Regions from separate parts of the Plantactinospora sp. CA-294935 genome, predicted to be linked through region 3. Evidence: riboswitches for the same ligand, from Rfam matches in the RefSeq annotation. Region 3 holds a riboswitch; each other region holds the start of a gene.
What was found. Region 3 has a riboswitch for cyclic di-AMP ahead of ACQEVC_RS40055 (C39 family peptidase). Riboswitches for the same ligand answer to the same signal wherever they lie in the genome.
Positions count from the first base shown of each region.

Region 1: it holds a riboswitch for cyclic di-AMP, as region 3 does, so the genes downstream of both, ACQEVC_RS12300 (coiled-coil domain-containing protein) here and ACQEVC_RS40055 (C39 family peptidase) in region 3, are expected to answer to the same signal.
Region 2: it holds a riboswitch for cyclic di-AMP, as region 3 does, so the genes downstream of both, ACQEVC_RS16840 (coiled-coil domain-containing protein) here and ACQEVC_RS40055 (C39 family peptidase) in region 3, are expected to answer to the same signal.
Region 4: it holds a riboswitch for cyclic di-AMP, as region 3 does, so the genes downstream of both, ACQEVC_RS08325 (NlpC/P60 family protein) here and ACQEVC_RS40055 (C39 family peptidase) in region 3, are expected to answer to the same signal.

Region 1 covers NZ_JBNJMU010000001.1:2,742,549-2,747,845, reverse strand. Annotated here, with positions in the region: gene ACQEVC_RS12325 (FMN-binding protein) at 1-430, shown strand, start outside; gene ACQEVC_RS12320 (FAD:protein FMN transferase) at 436-1,263, shown strand; partial or broken gene ACQEVC_RS12315 (TIGR04222 domain-containing membrane protein) at 1,275-2,003, opposite strand; gene ACQEVC_RS12310 (dienelactone hydrolase family protein) at 2,064-2,717, opposite strand; gene ACQEVC_RS12305 (hypothetical protein) at 2,931-3,134, shown strand; cyclic di-AMP (ydaO/yuaA leader) riboswitch at 3,275-3,406, shown strand; gene ACQEVC_RS12300 (coiled-coil domain-containing protein) at 3,410-4,438, shown strand; gene ACQEVC_RS12295 (glycoside hydrolase family 65 protein) at 4,519-5,297, opposite strand, start outside.
Region 2 covers NZ_JBNJMU010000001.1:3,746,584-3,751,880, forward strand. Annotated here, with positions in the region: gene ACQEVC_RS16820 (hypothetical protein) at 21-566, shown strand; gene ACQEVC_RS16825 (glycosyltransferase family 2 protein) at 741-1,862, shown strand; gene ACQEVC_RS16830 (polysaccharide deacetylase family protein) at 2,020-2,730, opposite strand; gene ACQEVC_RS16835 (SDR family oxidoreductase) at 2,940-3,968, shown strand; cyclic di-AMP (ydaO/yuaA leader) riboswitch at 4,222-4,355, shown strand; gene ACQEVC_RS16840 (coiled-coil domain-containing protein) at 4,359-5,297, shown strand, end outside.
Region 3 covers NZ_JBNJMU010000001.1:9,225,287-9,230,583, forward strand. Annotated here, with positions in the region: gene ACQEVC_RS40040 (CDP-glycerol glycerophosphotransferase family protein) at 1-323, shown strand, start outside; gene ACQEVC_RS40045 (GNAT family N-acetyltransferase) at 398-1,192, shown strand; gene ACQEVC_RS40050 (DUF2231 domain-containing protein) at 1,443-1,982, shown strand; gene ACQEVC_RS40055 (C39 family peptidase) at 2,134-2,982, opposite strand; cyclic di-AMP (ydaO/yuaA leader) riboswitch at 3,462-3,603, opposite strand; gene mdlC (benzoylformate decarboxylase) at 3,860-5,297, shown strand, end outside.
Region 4 covers NZ_JBNJMU010000001.1:1,844,110-1,849,406, reverse strand. Annotated here, with positions in the region: gene ACQEVC_RS08330 (N-acetylmuramoyl-L-alanine amidase) at 1-1,311, opposite strand, end outside; cyclic di-AMP (ydaO/yuaA leader) riboswitch at 1,578-1,718, shown strand; gene ACQEVC_RS08325 (NlpC/P60 family protein) at 1,731-2,771, shown strand; gene dcd (dCTP deaminase) at 2,919-3,497, opposite strand; gene ACQEVC_RS08315 (pyridoxamine 5'-phosphate oxidase family protein) at 3,598-4,170, shown strand; gene ACQEVC_RS08310 (zinc metalloprotease) at 4,172-5,119, opposite strand.

The sequences.
Region 1 (5,297 bases), 6.5 Mb from region 3:
GACCGACGACCCCGGCACCCAGGTGGCGCTGGAGGAGGAGACCGGCGACGCGGCCGCGAGCCCGACGCCGTCCGGCAAAGCTCCGGCCGGGAAGAAGACCACCGCGCCGCCGGCCAAGAAGCCCCCGGCCAAGGCCCCGGCGGGCGGGCTGAAGGACGGCACCTTCGTCGGTGCGACCGCCAACTACGACTACGGCGCCATCAAGGTGACCATCACGGTCGCCGGTGGCAAGGTCACCGACGCCGACGCGACCTATCCGGACGAGGACCCGACCAGCGCCGGGATCAACGAGAACGCGATCCCGAAGCTGCGCCAGCAGGCGCTCGCCGCCACCAGCGCCAGCAAGGTGAACACGGTCTCTGGGGCGAGCCTGACCAGTGCGGCGTACAAGGCGTCGCTCCAGTCCGCGCTCGACAAGGCGAAGGCCTGAGTCCGATGGGTACCGCGGGGCTGCGCCGGGTCGAGCAGATCATGGGTACGCCGATCAGTGTGCAGCTCACCGACCCGCTGCCGGCCCGGCGCCTGGAGGCGCTGGCCGAGCAGACGTTCGACTGGTTCCGCGAGGTCGACGAGCGGTTCAGCACCTACAAGGAGCAGAGCGAGGTCAACCGGTTCGGCCGGGGCGAACTGTCTATCCAGGACTGTTCCGCCGACCTGCGGCTGGTGGTCGAGGCCTGCGCCGACCTGTGGCGGGAGACCGACGGCTACTTCGACGCGTACGCGACCGGCCGGTTCGACCCGTCCGGCTACGTCAAGGGCTGGTCGGTGCAGGTGGCCTCGGACCGGCTGCTGGCGGCCGGCTGCGGCTCGCACTGGATCAACGCGGGCGGGGACATCCGCGCCCGGGGCGGGCCGCGACCCGGCGAGCAGTGGCGGATCGGCATCCGGCACCCGTGGCAGCAGGACAAGATCTGCTGGGTGCTCGGCGGCGACGACTTCGCGATCGCCACTTCCGGCACGTACGAGCGCGGTTTCCACGTGATCGACCCGTACCGGGGTGCCCCGGCCACCGACCTGACCTCGGTCACCGTGGTCGGCACCGACCTCGGCCGCACCGACGCGTACGCGACCGCCGGGGTGGCGATGGGTCAGGCCGGGCTGCGCTGGCTGGCCGACCTGCCGGACCACGAGGTCGGCATCGTCACCTCCGACGAGCTGTGCTACCGCACCGACGGGTTCCCGGTGCTGCCCACCGAGCCGGCCCAGCGGCCCGCCCCGACCCGCTCCGAGCTGCCCGGCCAGCCCGCACCCCGGCTGGGCTGACCGGCCGGGGCTCAGACGTGCCCGGTGGCCCCGCCCGCCGGCATCGAGGAGCTGTCCAGCGGGGAGTCGCCGAGGAAACGGGACCAGGGTCCGCCGTCGAGCAGTCCGCCGTCCCGGACGAACCGGCGCACCGCCGGCAGCAGCCCTGCGGTGCCGTACAGCGCCATCGCCAGCCCCGGTTCGAGTCCGGCGGGGTGCGCGGCCGGAACGCCGTCCGGGCCGACCGGAAGAGGATGCCGGCGCCGGGCGTCGCGCAGCGTACGTCCGCCGGAGAGGGTACGGCGGGGCAGGAACCAGCCGGCCATCCCGACGAACGCCAACACCACCAGCAGGCCGACGCCGACGCCGAGCAGGTCGACCGCGACCAGCCGGGCGACCACCATCGGCAGCACGAGCACCAGCATGGCCGGCAACAGGAACCGGCGCCAGGCCGGGCGGAGCAGTCCCAGCCCGATCAGGCCCTCCCGCTGCTCGGCCAGGGCCTGTCGGACCCGCCGCTGGTTGGCCACCTCACGGGGTGACATCGAGCCGTACAGCGCACCGAACAGGGCACGTTCCAGCGGTTCCGCGTACGCCGGCATGCTGCCGGTCCGGCTGAGTCCGCCGGGTCGGGCGACCGTCACACCGCCCCGGCCGTGCAGCATCACCAGTGCGGTCCGGACGGCACCCCAGGCACCACCGGTGAGATAGCCGAGGTCCGTCGTGCTCAGGTCGCGGGACAACGCCGTCATTCTTCGAGTATGGAGAACCCGCGCACGTCCGTCCCGGGCTGTCCGGTCGAACCAACGCCGGGCGGGCGGTCAGCCGGGCAGGTGGCCGGCGAACCACTCCGCCGCCTCCCGGGCCACCTGGTCCAGGGCGCCGGGCTCCTCGAACAGGTGGGTGGCGCCGGGCACCACCCGCAACTCCGCCCCGGCGTCGAGCTCGGCCAGCGCCTGGTTGTTGAGTCGCAGCACCTCGTCGTCGAGCCCGCCGACCAGCAGCAGCGTCCCGGCGCGTACCCGGGGCAGGTCGGCGCCGGCCAGGTCCGGGCGACCGCCGCGGGAGACGACCGCGTACACCCGGTCGGGGCGCTGCGCGGCGGCCGAGAGCGCGGCGGCGGCGCCGGTGCTGGCCCCGAAGAGTCCGATCGGGAGCCGCCCAGCCGGTTCGCCGGTCGCCAGCCAGTCGACGATGCCGACGAGCCGGCCGGTGAGCAGGCCGATGTCGAAGCGCAACTCCCCGGTCCGGTCGTCGAGCGCCTCCTCGTCCCGGGTCAGCAGGTCGACCAGCACGGTGGCCAGGGCATGGCGGTTCAGCGCCTCGGCCACCATCCGGTTGCGCGGGCTGTGCCGGGAACTGCCGCTGCCGTGTGCGAACAGGACGATCCCGCGTGCGTCGGCGGGGACGACCAGGTCGCCGGTCAGTCGTACGTCTCCGGCCGGAATCGTGGTCTCGGTGGTCCGGGTGTCCATTCGACTGCCTCCCATGCCTCTTCCCGGCGGAGAGTCGCGGGTGTGACGCCGACCGCCGTCCTGTCGGTCTTACCCGGCGGCGCCGGGCTCAACCACACGCCGCCAGCCGACCGGCGCCCGGGTTTGCCGGTGCGCAGTCGGGGAAGGCCGGAACGTCCGACCAGGCACCGGGACGGCCGACGTGCCGACCGGCAGACGAACGTGAGGGACGTTATGGCCCGCCAGAAATCCGGCAAGGCGAAGTCCGGCCCGGCCCGCACCGACGAGCCGGGGCAGCAGAATCCCGACCGGAGCGAATGGGCGGACGAGGCGGCCAAGGCGAGGTCGCTCGACGATCCGCGCCGCACGCCGCCGCGTGACGCCGTGGGCATGCCGTCCAGCGGCGAGCGGTACTCGGAGGATCCGCGCGACCGCTAGGTCGAGGTCGTACCGGCGCGACTCATGATCGGTAGCCGGGTGAATTTTCCACGGCGGATCATCCCGGAATTCCCGAGGTCGGCCCGGTTGGTCCGGTAGGCTGACCCCGGTTTCGCCCGGTGGCGCACCCCTCCGCGCCGGCGTGACCGCCGCCGAATCACCAACGAGGTGAGCCGGGGACCCAGGTAGGTGGGGTGAGTCCGCAACCGCGGTAGGGGCTTGTTCCGTCCCGAACCCGTCAGCTAACTCGGTAGGCGGGCGACGGAGGGACATGCATGACGGGATCCACACGTCGGCGGTTACCGCTGGCCCTGGCCCTGCTCGCCACGTTCGGCGCGCTCGCCGGCGCAGCGCTCCGGCCCGGCGTGGCGGAGGCGAACAGCCCCGCCGTTCTCGGCGACGAAGGCGACACGCCGCTCCTGCGCGACGTACTCGAATCGACCGGCCGAGGTTACCTACAGGCCAAGAACGCGCTGGTTAACACCCAGGCTCGGCAGGCGAAGATCGCCGCCGAGCTACGCCGGGTGGAGGGACGGATCGCCGAGCTGCGCCCCCGGGTGGAGCAGGTGGCCCGGACGGCGTACCAGACCGGCCGGATCGGCCCGGTGCTGGTACTGCTGCACAGCGGCTCGGCGGAGGAACTCCTGGAGCGCGCCCGCGGCCTGGAGGTGGTGGCCCTGCGGGACAACGACGCGCTACGCGCGCTGGGGCAGGCCCGGGAGCGGGCCACCCGGGCGAAACAGGCGCTGGACGCCGAGGTGATCGAGGAGCGCCGGCAGCTCGCCATCATGCTGCGGCAGAAGCAGGCCGCCGAGCGGGCGCTGGCCCAGGTCGGCGGCGCATCCACCGGAGGCTTCGTCAACGCCAGGTCACCGGTGGCCCGGCCCGCGCCACGCGCTGCCGACGGCTCCTGGCCGCCGCAGTCGTGCAGCCGGCCCGACCCGACCACCACGGGCTGCGTCACGCCGCGCACCCTGCACGCCTTCAACGAGGCGCGCCGGGCCGGCTTCACCCGGTTCACCGGGTGCTACCGCTCCGGCGGCCCCTACGAGCACCCGAAGGGGCGGGCCTGCGACTTCTCCGCCGAGGCGGGCGGCTTCCGGGGTGCCGCCACGGGCGCCAACCGGACCTACGGCAACAACCTCGCCGCGTTCTTCGTCCGCAACGCCGACCGGATCGGCGTGCTGTACGTGATCTGGTACCGGCAGATCTGGTTGCCGACGACCGGGTGGAAGTCGTACAGCGGTGCACACGGCGACCCGTCGAGCGACCACACCAACCACGTACACCTGTCACTGGTCTAGGGGTGCCGATCAGATCTTGACGACTTCTTGCGGTGGGGGCGGCAAGAAGTCGTCAAGATCTCCGGTTTCCGGCCCGGTGGTCAGGTGGGCTCGCCTTCGGGGGCACGGCGGGCGGGGGCCCGGCCGGCCGGCTGGGCCGGTTGCGGACCCGTCGGGCGGGCCGGCGGGATCGGCCGGGTCACCGACTCCAGGCAGGTGATCCGGACCTTCTCGCCATGGTGCAGCAGCTCCAGTGCGTCGTCCGGCTCGCCGTCGCGCAGCGCGTACGTCGCCTCGCGCGGCCGGACGTCGACCCGCAGGTGCACGCCCCGGTAGCGGAGCGAGAACTCCAACCGGTCGATCCGGCTCGGCAGCCGGGGTGTGAAGGAGAGCGTCGCGGTGTGGTCGCGCATCCCGCCGAACCCGGCCACCAGGGCGATCCAGGCCCCGGCCAGCGAGGCGACGTGCACGCCGTCCCGGGTGTTCTGGTTGAGGTCGTGCAGGTCCATCAGGGCCGCCTCGCCCAGATAGTCGTGCGCGAGTTCGAGGTGCCCGGTCTCGGCGGCCAGCACCGCCTGGGTGCAGGCCGACAGCGACGAGTCGCGGACGGTACGCCGCTCGTAGTAGGCGAAGTTGGCCGCCTTCTCCTCGTCGCTGAACGCGTCGCCGCGCCAGTGCATCGCCAGCACCAGGTCGGCCTGCTTGATCACCTGCTTCCGGTACAGGTCGAAGTAGGGATAGTTGAGCAGCAGCGGGTACTGCTCCGGCGGCGTGTTCGCGAAGTCCCACTCCTGGTGGCGGGTGAAGCCCTCCACCTGCGGGTGCACGCCCAGCTCCGGGTCGTACGGGATGTGCATGTCGTGCGCGGCGTCCCGCCAGG
Region 2 (5,297 bases), 5.5 Mb from region 3:
CGATGGGGAGGACAGGACAGATGGCAGACCAGACGCAGCCGTGGGCCGAGCGGACCGTCGAGATGCCGCCCGGTGCGGAGGGACCGGGGATGCCGCCGGGTCCCGAGGGCTTCCGGCGGGGTGTGGCGCAGGTCGGGGTGCCGCGGCCGCGTACCGAGCCCGAGGCGCCGCACGAGCCGACCGGTACCGGGTGGCCGGTGGCGGAGCAGGAGCGGCAGCAGCTCCCGCCGGGTTACCACTGGCGGCAACTCCGCATCGGGCGGCACTGGAGCATGCTGGGGGGTCTCTTCGCCTTCGTCTGCTGGGGGATCTGGGCGATCTCGGCCCGGGGCGACCTGACCAGTCCGGTGGTGACCTTCGTGCTCACCCTCTTCGTCGCGGTCGGCCTCTTCGGGCTGGCCCGGCTGGTCGGCCGGGTGGTCTGGGAGCGCCAGCTCGGCCGGGTACGCCGCAGTGCCCGGGGCGCGCACCTGGTCACCGGGCTCTTCCTGGCCGGGGTCGGGGTGGCGTACCTGCGCCAGACCGAGTGGGTCGTCGACCTGTGGAACTGGGTGGCGGGGCTCTGAGCGGGGCCGTACCGGTCTCCGGCCGGGACCGTCGGTCGGGATCAAGGGTCGATTCGGACAGGTGTCGATCGAAACGACAAATCACAATTTGGTCACTCGATAGTTACTGAGCGCGTGGCGGCCGATTACTCGGCGCTACTATTCGGTCTCCGTCCTCCACCGGAGGTTGCCACGGTGACCCTGCTCAGCGTGATAGTCCCGGTCTACCAGGTGCGGGAGTACCTGGCCGACTGCCTGGACTCCATTCTCGACACGTCCTTTCGCGACCTTGAGCTGGTGGCGGTGGACGACGGTTCCAGCGACGGCAGCGCGGCGATCCTGGCCCGGTACGCCGAACGCGACTCCCGGCTGGTGGTGGTCACCCTCGACCGCAACCAGGGGCTCGGGGCGGCCCGCAACGCCGGCCTGTCCCGGGCCACCGGCGAGTACGTGTGGTTCGTCGACGGCGACGACTGGCTGCCCGAGGGAAGCCTCACCGCCGTCGCCGAGCGGCTGGCCCGAACCCGGCCGGACCTGCTGGTCACCGCATACACCCGGTACTACCCCAACGGCGGGACCCGGCACCTGTCGCTCTCCCAGGTCGGCGCCGGGAGTCCGGTGCCGGAGACGTTCACGCTGGGGGAGCGACCGGCCCTGCTGTCGGTGCTGCACATCACCTGCAACAAGGTGATCCGGCGCCGGTTCCTCCTCGACCTGGGCCTGACCTTCGGCCCCGGCTGGTACGAGGACGTCTCGTTCAGCTTCCCGCTGATGCTCGCCGCGCGGCGGATCACCCTGCTGGACCGGTGCTGTTACGCGTACCGGCAGCGCCCGGAGGGGGCGATCACCGCGACGGTCAGCGAGCGGCACTTCGAGGTCTTCGGGCACTGGGACCGGGTCCTGGCCGGCCTGGACGCCGACCCGGCGGTGCCGGCCGAACTGCGGCACCTGATCTTCCAGCGGATGATCTGGCACCTGTTGCAGGTGCTCGGCCATCCCCGGCGGGTGCCGCCGAGCCGCCGTCGCGAGTTCTTCGCCGAGATCGTCACCCGGTACCGGGCCCACCTGCCACCGGCCGGCTACCAGCCGCCGGGCGGCGCCGCCGGGCTCAAGCACCGGCTGGTCGGTCGCGGCGCGTACGGGCTCTTCACCGCGCTCCAGGCGGCACGGCGGGCGCACGCCGGCGTGGTGACCCGGGCCCGGCACCCGCGATCCGGCGCGCGGCAGGCGGCCGGCACCACCGGGTCGGCCGCGCCGGCCGTACCGGGCAGCCGCGCCGAGGCGGTACCCGGTGAGGTGACCGACCGGGTGGGCTGAGCACGCTCCCGGTAGCGGCGTGGAACTCGGCGCGCCGGTCGAGGGCTGCCGCTGGGGGTCTCGACCAATCGGCGCGCCGGTCGGGGGCTGCCGCTGGGGGTCTCGATCAACGGGCAGCGGCTGACCGTACCCCCGGAGGCGATCGCGGGCTGCCGGGTCAGCCGTGTTCGCCGAGCGGGCCGACCCGCCAGCCCCGGCGGAGGCACTCCTCCAGCAGGTACGGCAGTGCGGCGAGGCTGGCCCGCCACGCACCCGGTGCGGAGGTGCAGTCGGAGTCGTGCAGCAGCACCGTTCCGCCGCCGGCCAGCCCGCCGCGCAGCGTGTCGAGTACCGAGGAGCGGGTCGCCGACCGGGTCCAGTCCCGTCCCCAGCAGGTCCAGAGCACCGGGGTCAGGTCCAGCCGGCGCGCGGCCATCAGGGCGGCGGCGCTGAGCACCCCGTACGGCGGGCGGAAGAACCGGGGTACCCGGCCGGTCACCGCACCGATCAGCTCGCGGGTCCGGGCCAGGTCGCGGTAGGTCGCGTGCGGGCCGCGGAGCAGCAGGTTCTGGTGCGCCCAGCCGTGCACCGCCACCTCGTGCCCGGCGGCGGCGAGGTCCAGGCCGAGTTCCGGTGCCCGGGCCAGCATCGACCCGAGCAGGAAGAACGTCGCGCGGGTCTGGTGCGCGGCCAGGGTCTCGACGAAGAGCGGGGTGGAGGCCGGGTCGGGGCCGTCGTCGAAGGTGAGCGCGACGTGCCCCGGGGAGCCGCGTCCGCTCAGCCGGGGGAAGAACCGCAGCCGTACCCCGGGCAGCACCGTCAGGGCCGGCACCACCTGGGCGGCCAGCGCGGCACCGACGGTCGTCGCCGGTACCGCGCGTCCGCGCACTCGTTCCTCCACCCGCCGCACCATCGCGGACGCGGTTACCCGCGCGGCCGGTCTTCATCCTCACCCGGACGGGTGGCTTGCCCCGGTTGCACCGGTCTTCCGCGTCTCCGGTACTCCGTGCCGTCCTGCCCGATCGGCGGAGTTTGTCGGAGCTTCGGTCGGGTAGCCGGCGCCCGGCGATCCGGGGAGGTTCGGGACGGGGGAGCGGGATGCGCGGGCGACCTGCGGCGCGGGTAGCGGTGATCACCGGAGCGAGTGCCGGGGTGGGCCGGGCGACGGCCAGGCTGCTGGCCCGCCGGGGGATGCGGCTGGCCCTGCTGGCCCGGGGTGGGAGCGGCCTGCGGGGCGCGGCCGAGGACGTCCGTGCGGCCGGGGGTGTGGCGCTGCCGATCGAGACCGACGTGGCCGACCACCGCCAGGTCGAAGCGGCGGCGGACCGGGCGACCAGCGAACTCGGGCCGATCGACCTGTGGGTCAACAACGCGATGGCCTCGGTGTTCGCGCCCTTCACGGAGATCGGGCCGGAGGAGTTCCGGCGGGTGACCGAGGTCTGCTACCTCGGGTACGTCCACGGCACCCGGGCCGCGCTCGACCGGATGCTGCCGCGCGGGACCGGCACGATCGTGCAGGTCGGGTCGGCACTGGCCTACCGGTCGATCCCGCTGCAGTCCGCGTACTGCGGCGCGAAGCACGCCATCGTCGGGTTCACCGAGTCGCTGCGCTGTGAACTCCTGCACGACCGGAGCCCGGTCCGGCTCACCATGGTGCACCTGCCGGCGCTGAACACCCCGCAGTTCGACTGGGTGCTGTCCCGGCTGCGCAACCGGGCCCGACCGGTGCCACCGATCTACCAGCCCGAACTGGCGGCCCGGGCCATCGTGTACGCGGCCGACCGGCCGGGCCGGCGGGAGTACTGGGTCGGCGCCTCGACGGTCGGCACCATCCTCGGCAACCGGTGCCTGCCCGGGCTGCTCGACCGGTACCTGGCCCGGACCGGGTACTCCGGCCAGCAGACGGAGCAGCCGGCCGACCGGAGTCGACCGGCCAACCTCTGGCACCCGGTCGACGACGGCACCGGGGCGGACCCGGGCGCGCACGGCGCGTTCGGCACGCCGTACCGGACACGGAGTCCGCAACTCTGGCTGTCCCAGCACCGCGGCGTGGTGACAGCGGGTCTCCTCTCGGCCGGTACGGTGGCCGGTGTGCTGTTCGGCACAACACCCTGGCGCAGGCGGTGACCGGAGAATCACCGAACGACCATCCTGGACACGTTTCCGCACGTCGGAGGGGTGGGAACGCGCATGGTAAATAGCCGACAGCAGCTAGTCGATAATGGCGGGCAAAGCACGTCCTTCGATGCCTCCGACACGCGGTGATTACTGATAGTCGTTGCCTGGCAACGCCTTTAGCCGCGAACGGGTCTTGCCATTCCGGAAGTGAAACCGGGTATGCTGTCTGCCGTTCATAGCCGCCGGATACCGCGTGGTCCGGCGCTGATCGCCGCCTAATCGCCACACGGCGAGCCGGGGACCCACGCACCCCTGGGGTGAATCCGCGAGAGCGGTAGGGACCACTTCCATCCCGAACCCGTCAGCTAACCCGGTCGGCGGCCGACGGAAGGGATACATGTGAGGGCACCCCTACGCCGAAGGCTGGCGACTGCCCTGGCACTGCTCACCGCCGCAGCTCTGGTCGTGGTCCCGTCGGAGGCGTCGGCGGCGCCCGCGCCGAAACCGGCCCCTCAGGAAGAGGCCGACTCGCCGGTGCTCGGAGACGTGCTCGCCAGTGCCGGCAAGCGGCTCGCCGAGGCGAAGGCCGAACGAACCAAGTCCCAGCGGCGGCAGCAGCAGCTCGGCAACCAGTTGAAGCAGGCGGAGGCCCGGCTGGCGGCACTCACTCCGGAGGCGAGCGAGATCGCGGCCGAGTCCTACCGCAGCGGCAAGCTCAGCGCCATCGCGATGCTGCTGAGCAACAACTCTGCCGACTCCTCGTCCAGCGCGTTCATGGAGCGGGCTTCGGCGCTCAACGAGCTGAACCTGTTCAACAACAGCAAGCTCCGGGCGCTCAACGAGGCGCGGGACGCGGTCGGCACGGCCAAGAAGGCGATCGACGAGGAGGTCGCCAAGCAGGCCGCGCAAGAGAAAATCATCAAGAAGCAGCAGTCGGACGCGAAGAAGGCGCTCGCCCTGGTGGGCGGCAACTCGCGCCCCGACAAGGGCCTGGTGGCGGCCACATCGCCGGTCGCCCGTCCCGGGCCGGGGATGGCGGACGGCTTCCCGGGGTTGCCCTGCAACCGGGACGACCCGACCACCGGCGGCTGCATCACCGCCCGGACACTCCACATGTACAACGAGGTGCGCCGGGCGGGCTTCAAGAGGTTCGTCGGCTGCTTCCGGCCCGGTGGGCCGTTCGAGCATCCGAAGGGCCGCGCCTGTGACTGGTCGCTGCGCAACTCGGGGTTCAGCCGGGCCGCCAACGACGACCAGATGAAGTACGGCAACGACCTGTCCGCGTTCCTGATCCGTAACGCGGACCGGCTCGGCATCCTCTACGTGATCTGGTACAAG
Region 3 (5,297 bases):
CGGTGATCTCCGACTACCTCTACTCCGGCAAGCCGTACGCGGTCACGGACCGGGTCGGCGAGGGTGACCGGTTCGTCGAGGGGTTCCCGCTGGCCGGCTCGGGCTACGTGCTGGACTCGCAGATGTCCAATCTGGACGACGTACTGGACCGGCTGCTGGACAGCGATCCGCTGGCCGAGGCCCGGTGGCGGACCCGTACCCGCTATCTCGGCGACTTCCCGGAGCAGCGGTACGCCGACGGATTCCTCGACGAGGCCCGCCGGCAGTTGGACGGCGCCGCCACCCAGTCCGTGCCATCGCCGCGCCCCGCGCCGGTCTCCTGACGCAGCGCCGTCCACACCGTCGGCGCCGGTCTTCCGAGCACGGTCGGCGGCTGTGCCATGATGCGTCGGTGACGATGATCAGGACCAGCCACGACCGGAACGAGCTGGCCGGTCTGCTGCGCCGCGACCCCCACCTGCACGCCTACGAACTCGGCGACCTCGACGACTTCTACTGGCCGTACACCACCTGGTACCGGCTGGACGACGCCGTGGCGCTGCTCTACCAGGGTGGGCCCACTCCGGTGCTGCTGGCGCTGCACCGCTCACCGGCGGTGCTGGCCGAACTGCTCACCGGCCTGCTCCCGCTGCTGCCCCGACACTTCGAGGCACACCTCTCCCCCGGCGGCGAGGCGGTGCTGGCCCGGGAGTACCCGGTCAGGTCGCGCGGGGCGCACCTGAAGATGGCGCTCACCGACCCGGACCGGCTGGCCCGGGTGGCGCCCGGCGGCGAGGTGCTCAGCGAGGCCGACGTGCCGGAACTGACCGGGTTCTACCGGGCGGCCTATCCGGGCAACTGGTTCGATCCCCGGATGGTCGGGACCGGCCACTACGTGGGGATGCGCCGGGACGGCGAGCTGGTCGCCGTTGCCGGGGTGCACGTCTGGTCGCCGCGATACCGGGTGGGCGCGCTGGGCAACGTGACGACGGCTGCGGCGTACCGGGGACAGGGGCTGGCCAGCACGGTGGTGGCGACACTCTGCCGGCGGCTGCTGGAGACCGTCGACACGGTGGCGCTGAACGTCGTCGCGGAGAACACCGCCGCGTACAAGCTGTACGACCGGCTCGGTTTCACCCCGGTCGCCGAGTACACCGAGTACGTCGTCGGCGAGCCGTCACCCGCACCCGGCGCGGACGACCGTCCTCTTTGAACCCGGTCACCACCACGTCCTCCGGGGGCAACACGATCGCCGAGGCGTTCGTCGGCTCGGTCACCCTCGGGGAGGCGCCGCACCGGCCCGAACCGGTCCGACCCTTGTCAACGGTCGGCACCCCGGGCACCATGTCAACGTTCTCGAAAGCCGCCAGTCCGCCAGGCGTGCGGACCTGCGTCCGCCCGGTCCGTACGCCTGCCGTCCACCCCTTGCTTTCGCCAGTCGATCTGTCGCCGAGGAGGCGCCGGTGCTTGAGGAGTTCATGGGCATTCCCGCCCACCCCTTCCTGGTCCATGCCGCGGTGGTGTTCGTGCCACTGCTCGCGTTGACCGCGGTCGGGTACGCGTTCGTTCCGTTCGTCCGACCGCACCTGCGCTGGGTGCTGGGACTGCTCGCGGTCGCCACCCCGCTGGCCGCGCTGATGGCCAAGCTCTCCGGTGACCGGTTCCTCGCCCGGCTGGAGTCCCGTAACCGGGTCAGTCCGGAGTACGTGCCGCGGCTGGCGGAGCACCAGGACCTCGGCACCAACACCCTGTACGCGACGATCGCGCTCGGGGTGCTGACCCTGGCGCTGGTCTTCCTGGTCAAGCCCCGGGTCACCGCCGCACCGGTGACCGCCGGGACCGAGGGGAGCGCCGAGGGCGGCCCGGCCGCTGCCGCCGCCAAGGGGTCGCCGGTGCTGACCCTGGTGCTCGGGGTGCTGTCCCTGGCGGCGGCCGGGATCACCCTGTACTACGTGTTCCGCACCGGCGACACGGGCGCCCAGGCGGTGTGGCAGGGCCAGTGATTCCCGCCTGAGCACGGGCACGCACGGCCGACGACACGACGACGCCGGCCCGCTCCACACCCCCGGTCGGCACGGGTCGTCCGGGTGGGTGGGTCGGGCCGGCGTCTCGTCGGGCCGGCGTCTCGTCGGTACTACCGGCGGGCGGGGCGGGTCAGGACGAGTAGCCCCGGGTGGCCGCCCAGTTCGCCAGGTCGATGGTGGTCATCCAGTAGTTGCTGTCCTCGCCCGGGATGGCCGGGTCGGCGATCTTCACCGTACGGCCGTCGTCGCGGTAGCCGACCACGGTCAGGTAGTGCCCGCCGGGGTAGCTGTGCCAGCCGCCGTCGAGGTCGGTCGCCGAGCCGGCGATGTTGACCACCACGGCGTACCCGCTGGTGACGGCGTGCACGACGTCGGCCTGGAGCCGGTCCATCTGGGCCGGGGTGGCCGCGCCGCCGGGGATGGCGGTGGTGCGGTAGAAGTCGGTCCCGGTGATCTTGTTGAGCACCCGGGTGGTGTCCTCGGCCGAGTTGGTGCCGCTCATCGTGGTGCCGAGGTCGGCGGCGACGGCGTCCTGGCTCGGCTGCTTGTCCCGGACGGTCAGCGCGATCCGGGTGGCGGCCGGGCCGCAGTACCAGCCGTTGATCTGGGCCTGGAACTCGTAGTCCAGCAGCTTCGACTCCGGCGGCGCCGGTGGCTTGCTCGGGGTGCTGGCCGGGGTCGCCTTCGCCGCCTTGGTGGTCGGCGCGGTGGTCGCCGGCTCCGACGGGGTCGCCGGGGCGGTCGTCTCCGGCGCGGTGGTCTCCGGTGCGGTGGCGATGGCCGCTCCGGCCTGCCCCGCCGGGGCGCCGAGTTCGGCGACGGCGACGGTCGAGGTCTCCGGGGCCTCCGCCGAGCCGGTCGAGGCCAGGACGACCCCGCTGGACGCGGCAGCGGCGAGCACCGCGGCCGAGGCGAGCGCGAGCCGGTTGCGCCGGCCCGACATGGCGGTCCGGAACCGCCCGTTAATTGCGTGCTTCAACGTTATCCTCCAGGGGAAATGCGCGTCACCCCCACCGGGGGCAAGGAATGACGCGGCGTTTCAGTCGCTGCCGGAATGTGACGTGAAATCGCACGGAATCGCACGGACGAAATCGCCCGGGAGAGGCCCGCCGATGCATTCGGCGGAACGGCCGACGTACGGACGGACCGACGGTGCGCCAGCCGGTGGGCGCGCCGCTATCGGCGTACCGGCGGAATCAGCGCCACCACGATCCGTCGCGACCGGCCGGCGGCCCCACCGGGGACCGCGACCAGTTGGCCGGCGGACCCGGGCAGCGCCCGCGCGTCGACGACTTCCGCGTCACAGACCGCTATCGGGCCAGGTTCAGGTGCCGGCCTGGGGTCGGCCGGTCCGGGTCAGGGCGGTCCGGGACGGTCGCGGCGACCGGGAGTGGAGCCGCGACGCAGCGAGGGAACTGGGGGGACGGGCCGGGGCCCGGGTGGTACGGCACGAACAGCTACTCCTTCCGACACCGCCTACCGGGTTAGCTGACGGATTCGGGCGGGAAGGCCGCCCTACCACGGGCCAGCGGCTCGCGGATTCACCCCAGATAACTGTGGGTCCCCGGCTCGTTACAGAACGACTCGGCGGGCCTGCTCCGGTGTCACCCAGATGGCGACCAAGGGGCCGGACCAGACCCGCCGACATTACTGGCCGCCTTCCGCCGTTGCCAACCCCACTGAACAGCGAAAACAGTGATTGAGAGCGCGATCGGGACGACCGGCGACCGGGCTTGGGGCGGCGGGCGGCCGCGCAGATAAACCGGCATGATCATGTACGCGTACGGTATGACGGAAATGACCGGCTTGGCGCGGTGGTCCGAGCATGGGACGAGGACTCCAGGAGGCTCCTTCCGATGACAACGGTGCACGAAGCGACCTACGACCTGCTCCGTTCCCTCGGTCTCACCACCCTCTTCGGCAACCCCGGCTCCACCGAGGAGCCATTCCTGAAGAACTTTCCGGCCGACTTCGCCTACGTTCTGGCCCTCCAGGAGGCCTCTGCGGTCGCGATGGCGGACGGCTACGCCCAGGTCACCGGCCGGCCGGTGCACGTCAACCTGCACACCGCACCCGGCACCGGAAACGGAATGGGCAGCCTCGTCACCGCCTGGCACAACAAGACACCCATGATCGTTACCGCCGGCCAGCAGACCCGGACGATGAATTTGTCCGAGCCGATGCTGACGAACGTGCGCCCGACCCAACTGCCCGAGCCGTACGTCAAATGGAGTCACGAGCCGCTGCGCGCGCAGGACATTCCCGAGGCATTCATGCGGGCGCTCGCCACCGCCGTACAGCCGCCGGCCGGGCCGGTGTACCTCTCCCTGCCGCTGGACGACTGGGACGAGCCAGCCAACGGAACCGCGCAGGTACGCCGGATCAGCACCCGGGTCGCGCCCGATCCGGCGGAACTGGACCGGTTCGCCGAGATCCTGGCGGCGAGCCGGAGCCCCATGCTGGTGATCGGATCCGCGGTCGACCGCAGCGGCGGCTGGGCCGAGGCGGTCGCCCTGGCCGAGCGGAGCCGGGCACCGGTCTGGCAGCCGCCGTTCGCGGACCGGGTCGGCTTCCCCCAGGACCATCCCCAGTTCCAGGGACTGCTGCCGCCGGCGATCGGGCCGCTGGCCGAGAAACTGGTCGGGCACGACACCGTACTGGTGGTCGGTGCCCCGGTGTTCCGTTACTACCCGTACGTCCCCGGCCGGCGGGGCTATCTGCCGGACGGCACCCGGCTGCTGCACGTCACCGACGACCCGGCCGAGGCGGCCCGGGCACCGGTCGGCGACAGCCTGGTCGGCGACGTCACGCTGGCCTGCGCCGGGCTGGCCGAGCGGCTGCCGCCGACCGACCGGCCGATGCCACCGCCCCGGGCCGGTGCGCCGGACGGGGCCGCCGGCACCCCGCTGAGCCCGGAGGCGCTCTTCGGGGCGCTCGCCGCCGAGTGGCCGGCGGACGGGATCGTGGTCCCCGAATCCCCCTCCAACCTCAGCGTGCTGCACCGGCAACTCACCATCACCCGGCCGGGCTCCTACTTCAAGATGGCCAGCGGTGGACTTGGCTTCGGGCTGCCGGCGGCGGTCGGCATCGCGCTCGCCCAGCGGGACACCCGGCAGCACCGGCCGGTGGTGGCGGTGATCGGGGACGGCTCGTTCCAGTACTCGCCGCAGGCGCTCTGGACCGCCGCGCAGCACCGGCTGCCGGTCGTCTTCGTGGTGCCGGTCAACCAGGAGTACGGCGTGCTGAAGGCCTTCGCCGAACTGGAGGACGCGCCGGGCGTACCCGGACTGGAAC
Region 4 (5,297 bases), 7.4 Mb from region 3:
GATGCCCCGGAACGGCGCCTTGAGCAGGTCGAAGTAGTGCGACCAGTCCCAGTACGGGCCCGGGTCCCAGTGCATGCCGCGCACGTTCGCCGGCAGGATGCCGGGGACGTTGTCGTGCCCGATCACGTGGTCGCGGTCGAGCGGGATGTCGTACCGGTCGGCGAGGTAGCGGACGAGTTTGGCCGAGGTCCGGTACATCGCCTCGGTGTACCAGGTGCCCTGGGCGGCGAAGCCCTCGTGTTCGAGGCCGATCGCCTTGGCGTTGACGTACCAGTTGCCGGCGTGCCAGGCCACGTCCTTGCCCTTTACGTGCTGCGCGATGTGCCCGTCCGCCGAGCGGAGCGTGTACTGCCAGCTCACGTAGGTGGGGTCCTGCACCAGCCGCAGCGTGGTGTCGTAGCTGCCCTCGGTGTCGTGGATGACGATGTACTCGATCTTCTGCCGGCCCGGCCGGTCGGAGAGGTCGTGGTTGCCGTAGTCGCCGTCCCCGAACGCCTGGTAGGGGGCCGGGATCCACTCGCAGGAGATGTCGCGCGGGCACTCCAGCCCGTCCGGACGGGGCGTGCCGGGCAGGCCGAGTCGGTCCAGCCAGGAGCGCTGCGGGACCATCCCCGGCCTCCCGGGCAGGGTGATCCGGTGGCCGTCGTCCGTGGTCCGGCTGGCGCCCTCGGCGAGGGTCCGGTAGACCTCGTCGGCGAAGGCCGCCGCGGCGTCCGCGCGGTCGCTGCCGGCGTACCGGGCCACCGCGCCGTACCAGGTCGCCGGGTCGCTGGCCGGGCCCGTCGGCGCGGCCAGCGCCTGCTGGTACGACGCCAGCAGCGCCGCCCCGCCCCGGATGTTCGCCGCCGGTTCGGCGCGGAGCAGGTGTTCGTCGACCCCGGTCAACGCGGCGGCGGCGTCCAGGGTCTGCCCGCCGGGCGGTGTGTCGCCGGTCCGGTCGACGTGCGGGCCGGCGGGTCCGGTCGCCGGTCGGGCGGGCCGGGCCGGGTCACCGCGCCGGTCCTCGCCGTGCTCCGGGTGTTCCGGCTCGGCGGCCAGCCCGGCGACGTCGGTCAGGTGCATCGGGCCGTACCCGCCGCTGGTGCTCGGCGTGCCGGCGTTCGTGTCCCAGCGAGATTCCAGATAGGAGACGCCGAGCAGCACACTCTCGGGTACGCCGAACTCGGCCGCCGCGGCGGCGTACTCCTGTTGCCGGGTTTCGGGGAGTGCGACGGTGGCTGGCGCGGGGCTGGCCGGCAGCAGCGCGGCGGCGCCGACGACCGCGGCCCCGATCGCGATTCTCCTGCTCAGCGGGTGTGTGGTGGGAAGCATCGAACCTCCATGAGCCGGGGGTGGGCCTGAAGATCACCCTCCACCCGGGACCGGTGTCCGTCAATACCTGCCGGCGAAGCTCGTCGCTATGCAGAAAACTTTCACCGACACGCAGCGTGTTCGGCGTGTCCCAGTGGCTCCCACCGTCAGCGACTGGTCCGATACCTAACGAATCGACTCAGATCACGGGGTTGCGTTTGGATAACACCCTTCTCTAGTGTTGGGGACCGTCGAGCCGACGGCAGGCCGCCTAGCCGGGCGGCGACGTCTCGACACCGCCGAATCGTCACACTCAGCGAACCGGGGACCCGAGCTTCATGGGGTGAATCCGCGTCTCACGCGGTAGGGCGACAATCTTCCCGCCCGAACCCGTCAGCTAACCCGGTAGGCGGGCTACGGAAGAAGGAGTACGGACCCCGGTGGCTCCCCCTGCCCCGTCGCGGTCGCCATCCCTCCGGTCGGCATCCACCGACGCCGGGAACGCGAAACCGCGCACTCGAAGGTCCATTCTCGCCATCGCGCTCACCGCACTGGCCAGCGCCGCGGTGTTGCTCACCGGCACGACGCCGACGCTCGCCGAACCGTCGGTGGCCGAGATCGAGCAGCAGATCGACACCGCCTGGCGCAAGCTGGAGCCGGTCGTCGAGAAGCACAACGCCACCCGGCAGGACCTGGCCGCGAAGAAGAAGCAGGCCGCCGCCCTGCAGAAGAAGATCGCCCCGCTCCAGTCGCAGATCGACGCCGCGATGAACCGGGTGAGCGACTTCGCGGTGCAGGCGTACAAGGGTGACAAGGCATCGGCGGTCAACGCCCTGCTCACCTCCAAGTCGCCGACCGCGCTGGTCGGCCAGCTCTCGGTGCTCGACCAGTTCGCGCGGCAGCAGCAGCGCGAGGTGCAGGCGGTCGTCGACCTCAAGGACAAGTACGCCTCCCAGAAGGCTCCGCTGGACCGGCTGGTCAGCCAGTTGACCAAAACCGAGAAAGAGCTGGCGGCGAAGAAGAAGGAGATCGACGCCGAGGTCGAGCGGTTGCAGAAGCTGCGGATCCAGGCGTACGGGAACGGCTCGGCCGGCCCGCTGCGGCCCGCACCCTGCCCGGCCACCTACCCCGGAGGTGCGGCCGGCAAGGCGGTCAAGTTCGCCTGTGCCCAGATCGGCAAGCCGTACAAGTGGGGTGCCGAAGGCCCCGGCTCGTACGACTGCTCCGGCCTGACCCTGGCGGCCTGGAACCAGGGCGGCGTGTCGCTGCCGCACAACGCCCGGGCGCAGCGCGGCCAGACGGCCAGCATCAGCCGCTCCGCGCTACGCCCCGGTGACCTGGTCTTCTACTATGCCGACCTCAGCCACGTCGGCATGTACGTCGGCGACGGCTGGATCGTGCACGCCTCCCGGGCCGGCGAACCGATCAAGATGAAGCGGATGGACGACGGCGAGATCCACAGCTTCGGTAGACCCGGCTGACGCATCCCGGAGCGAGTCAATGGCAGAACCCCCGTCGCGCAGGTGCGGCGGGGGTTCTGCCATTCGGTTCTGTTCGCCTTCCCGGCTCCCCGTCGGGCCCGGTCCGGGCCGTTTGGTGCCGGCGCGCTGCTTCTGACGCCGGCAGCCTCAGCGGGTGGGCCAGGTGCGCCAGTTCTGCCAGGAGCGGCTCGGGGTGGGGCCGCGCTGCCCCTGGTAACGCGAGCCGTAGACGGCCGACCCGTACGGGTGGGCGGACGGCGACGAGAGCCGGAAGATGCAGAGCTGGCCGATCTTCATCCCGGGCCAGAGCCGGATCGGCAGGTTGGCCACGTTCGACAGCTCCAGCGTGACGTGGCCGGAGAACCCGGGGTCGATGAAGCCCGCGGTCGAGTGGGTGAGCAGGCCGAGCCGGCCCAGACTCGATTTCCCTTCGAGTCTTCCCGCCAACTGGTCGCCGAGGGAGATCACCTCCAGCGTGGAGGCGAGCACGAACTCACCCGGGTGCAGCACGAACGGTTCGCCGTCCGGCACGTCGACCAGCGAGGTCAGGTCGTCCTGCTGCACCGCCGGGTCGATGTGCGTGTAGAGGTGGTTGTTGAAGACCCGGAAGAGCCGGTCCAGCCGTACGTCGATGCTCGACGGCTGCACCAGCGCGGGCTCGAACGGCTCAAGCGCGAGCGTGCCCGCCTTGATCTCGATCACTAGGTCGTGGTCGGAGAGCAGCACCGGATCACCTTAGCGAGTCGCGCGAAGTCGACGGGCCGCGACCTCGCCGATGGGTGGGATCGGGGTAGGTGATCGAACATGTGTTCGATAGAATGTACCCATGGCATCCTGGTCCGAATTCGCCTCTGACGAGCCCCGACTCGCCGACGCGATCCGCGTCCTCATCCAGCAGTACGGCCCGGGTCTCGGCTACCTGGCGACCGTGCGCGCCGACGGTGGGCCGCGCGTGCACCCGGTGTCCCCGGTCATCACCGACGAGGGACTCTTCTGTTTCGTCGTCGACTCTCCGAAGCGGCGCGACCTCGAACGGGACGGGCGCTACGCGCTGCACTCGTTCCCTCCCGAGGACAGCGACGACGAGGCGTACGTCGCCGGCCGGGCCCGGCCGGTGACCGACCAGGCGCGGGTGGACCAGCTCGCCGGCAACCTGCGGGCCGCACCGCAGGTCGACTGGCGGCTCTTCGAGTTCACCGTCGACGTGGCGATGGTTGCCCGGCACGGCAGCAACGGCGCCACGCCGCTCGCCGCCGGAGATCGGTCCGAGCGTCCCGCCGTGCAGGTCTGGCTCGACCCGGCCGGCGCGATCGGCGCTCCCGAGGGCAGTGCCGCCGCCGGGCCGAAGCGGCGCGGCCGCCGCCGGGCCGTCGAAGAGGCGCCGGTCCCGGCGTCCTGACCTACGGCTCGCGGAACGCCTTCCAGGCCCTGAGCATCCGGAGCGCCTGCCCATAGGTGAACTCGTACATGCAGGCGTCGACCGAGTAGTCCATGAAGTTGTGGATCGGGTCGAGGCCCGGCCTCGTCGCGCAGGTGTCCCGTCGCTCCGGGCAGCCGAAGCCCGGCTCCGCCTCGGCGGGCGTGTCCAAGACGTGGTCGCCTCGACCCGCGCAACCCTCCTGGAACGTGTGGTAGAGGTTCAGCCAGTGTCCGACCTCGTGGGTCGCCGTGTCACCCGCGTTGTACGGCGCCGCCCGGCCGCCGGGCAGCGACTCGGCGAGCACCACCACCCCGTCGTACGGGTCGAACTCGCGCTTCGGGAAGGTCGCCCAGCCGAGCAGTTCGTCGGCCAGTAGTCCGGTGTAGACGTTCAGGGTGTGCTTGCCGCCGACCCGCAGCGCACGCTTCATCTGCGCCTCCGCCGGGCTCTCCGGCACAATCGGATACCAGGCCGGGTTCACCACCCGGTTCACCTTCCTCAGCCTGAAGTGGAACGGCGTCCAGGCCCCGCCGGTACGCCCGCCGAACGAGTCGTTCAACACCTTCAGTTGGGCGTTGATCAGTGAGAGTGGGATGTCCCCGTCGGCCCGGGTCCGCCGCTCGCTGATCACGTGGAACACCACGTTGACGGTAATCCTGAGCCTCCTCGATACACCGAGCGGCGCCACCCCGACCCGTTGCGCGTACGCCGATTCGACCGCACGCTCCAGTTCGGCGGCCTCGGTCGGAGTCAGCTCGTTCGGCTCGGTGGTGTGCGGCGCTCCGGGCCGCGCTTTCCCGTGCGGATGAACCTCGGTCGTCTCGGCGCAGCCCGGTCCGCCGGACCCTCCGGCCGAGCCCGAGGGTGCCGCCACCACCGGACCGGGGCCGAGCAGCAGGACGAGAAAGATGCTCGCCATGCCGGTCATGCCGGAACGCGACGACGGTCGCAGTCCACGAAACGCCATTGCCAACACCCTTTGCATCCGGAGAGTGGCCCTGTAGTGACGCAGAGCCATAGTTGCAGGTGGGGCGGACGTTACTCGTCGTGGCCGTAGTTGCAAACGAGGTGGCACGGCGTGGTTCGCGACCAGTCCGAGCGAGTGA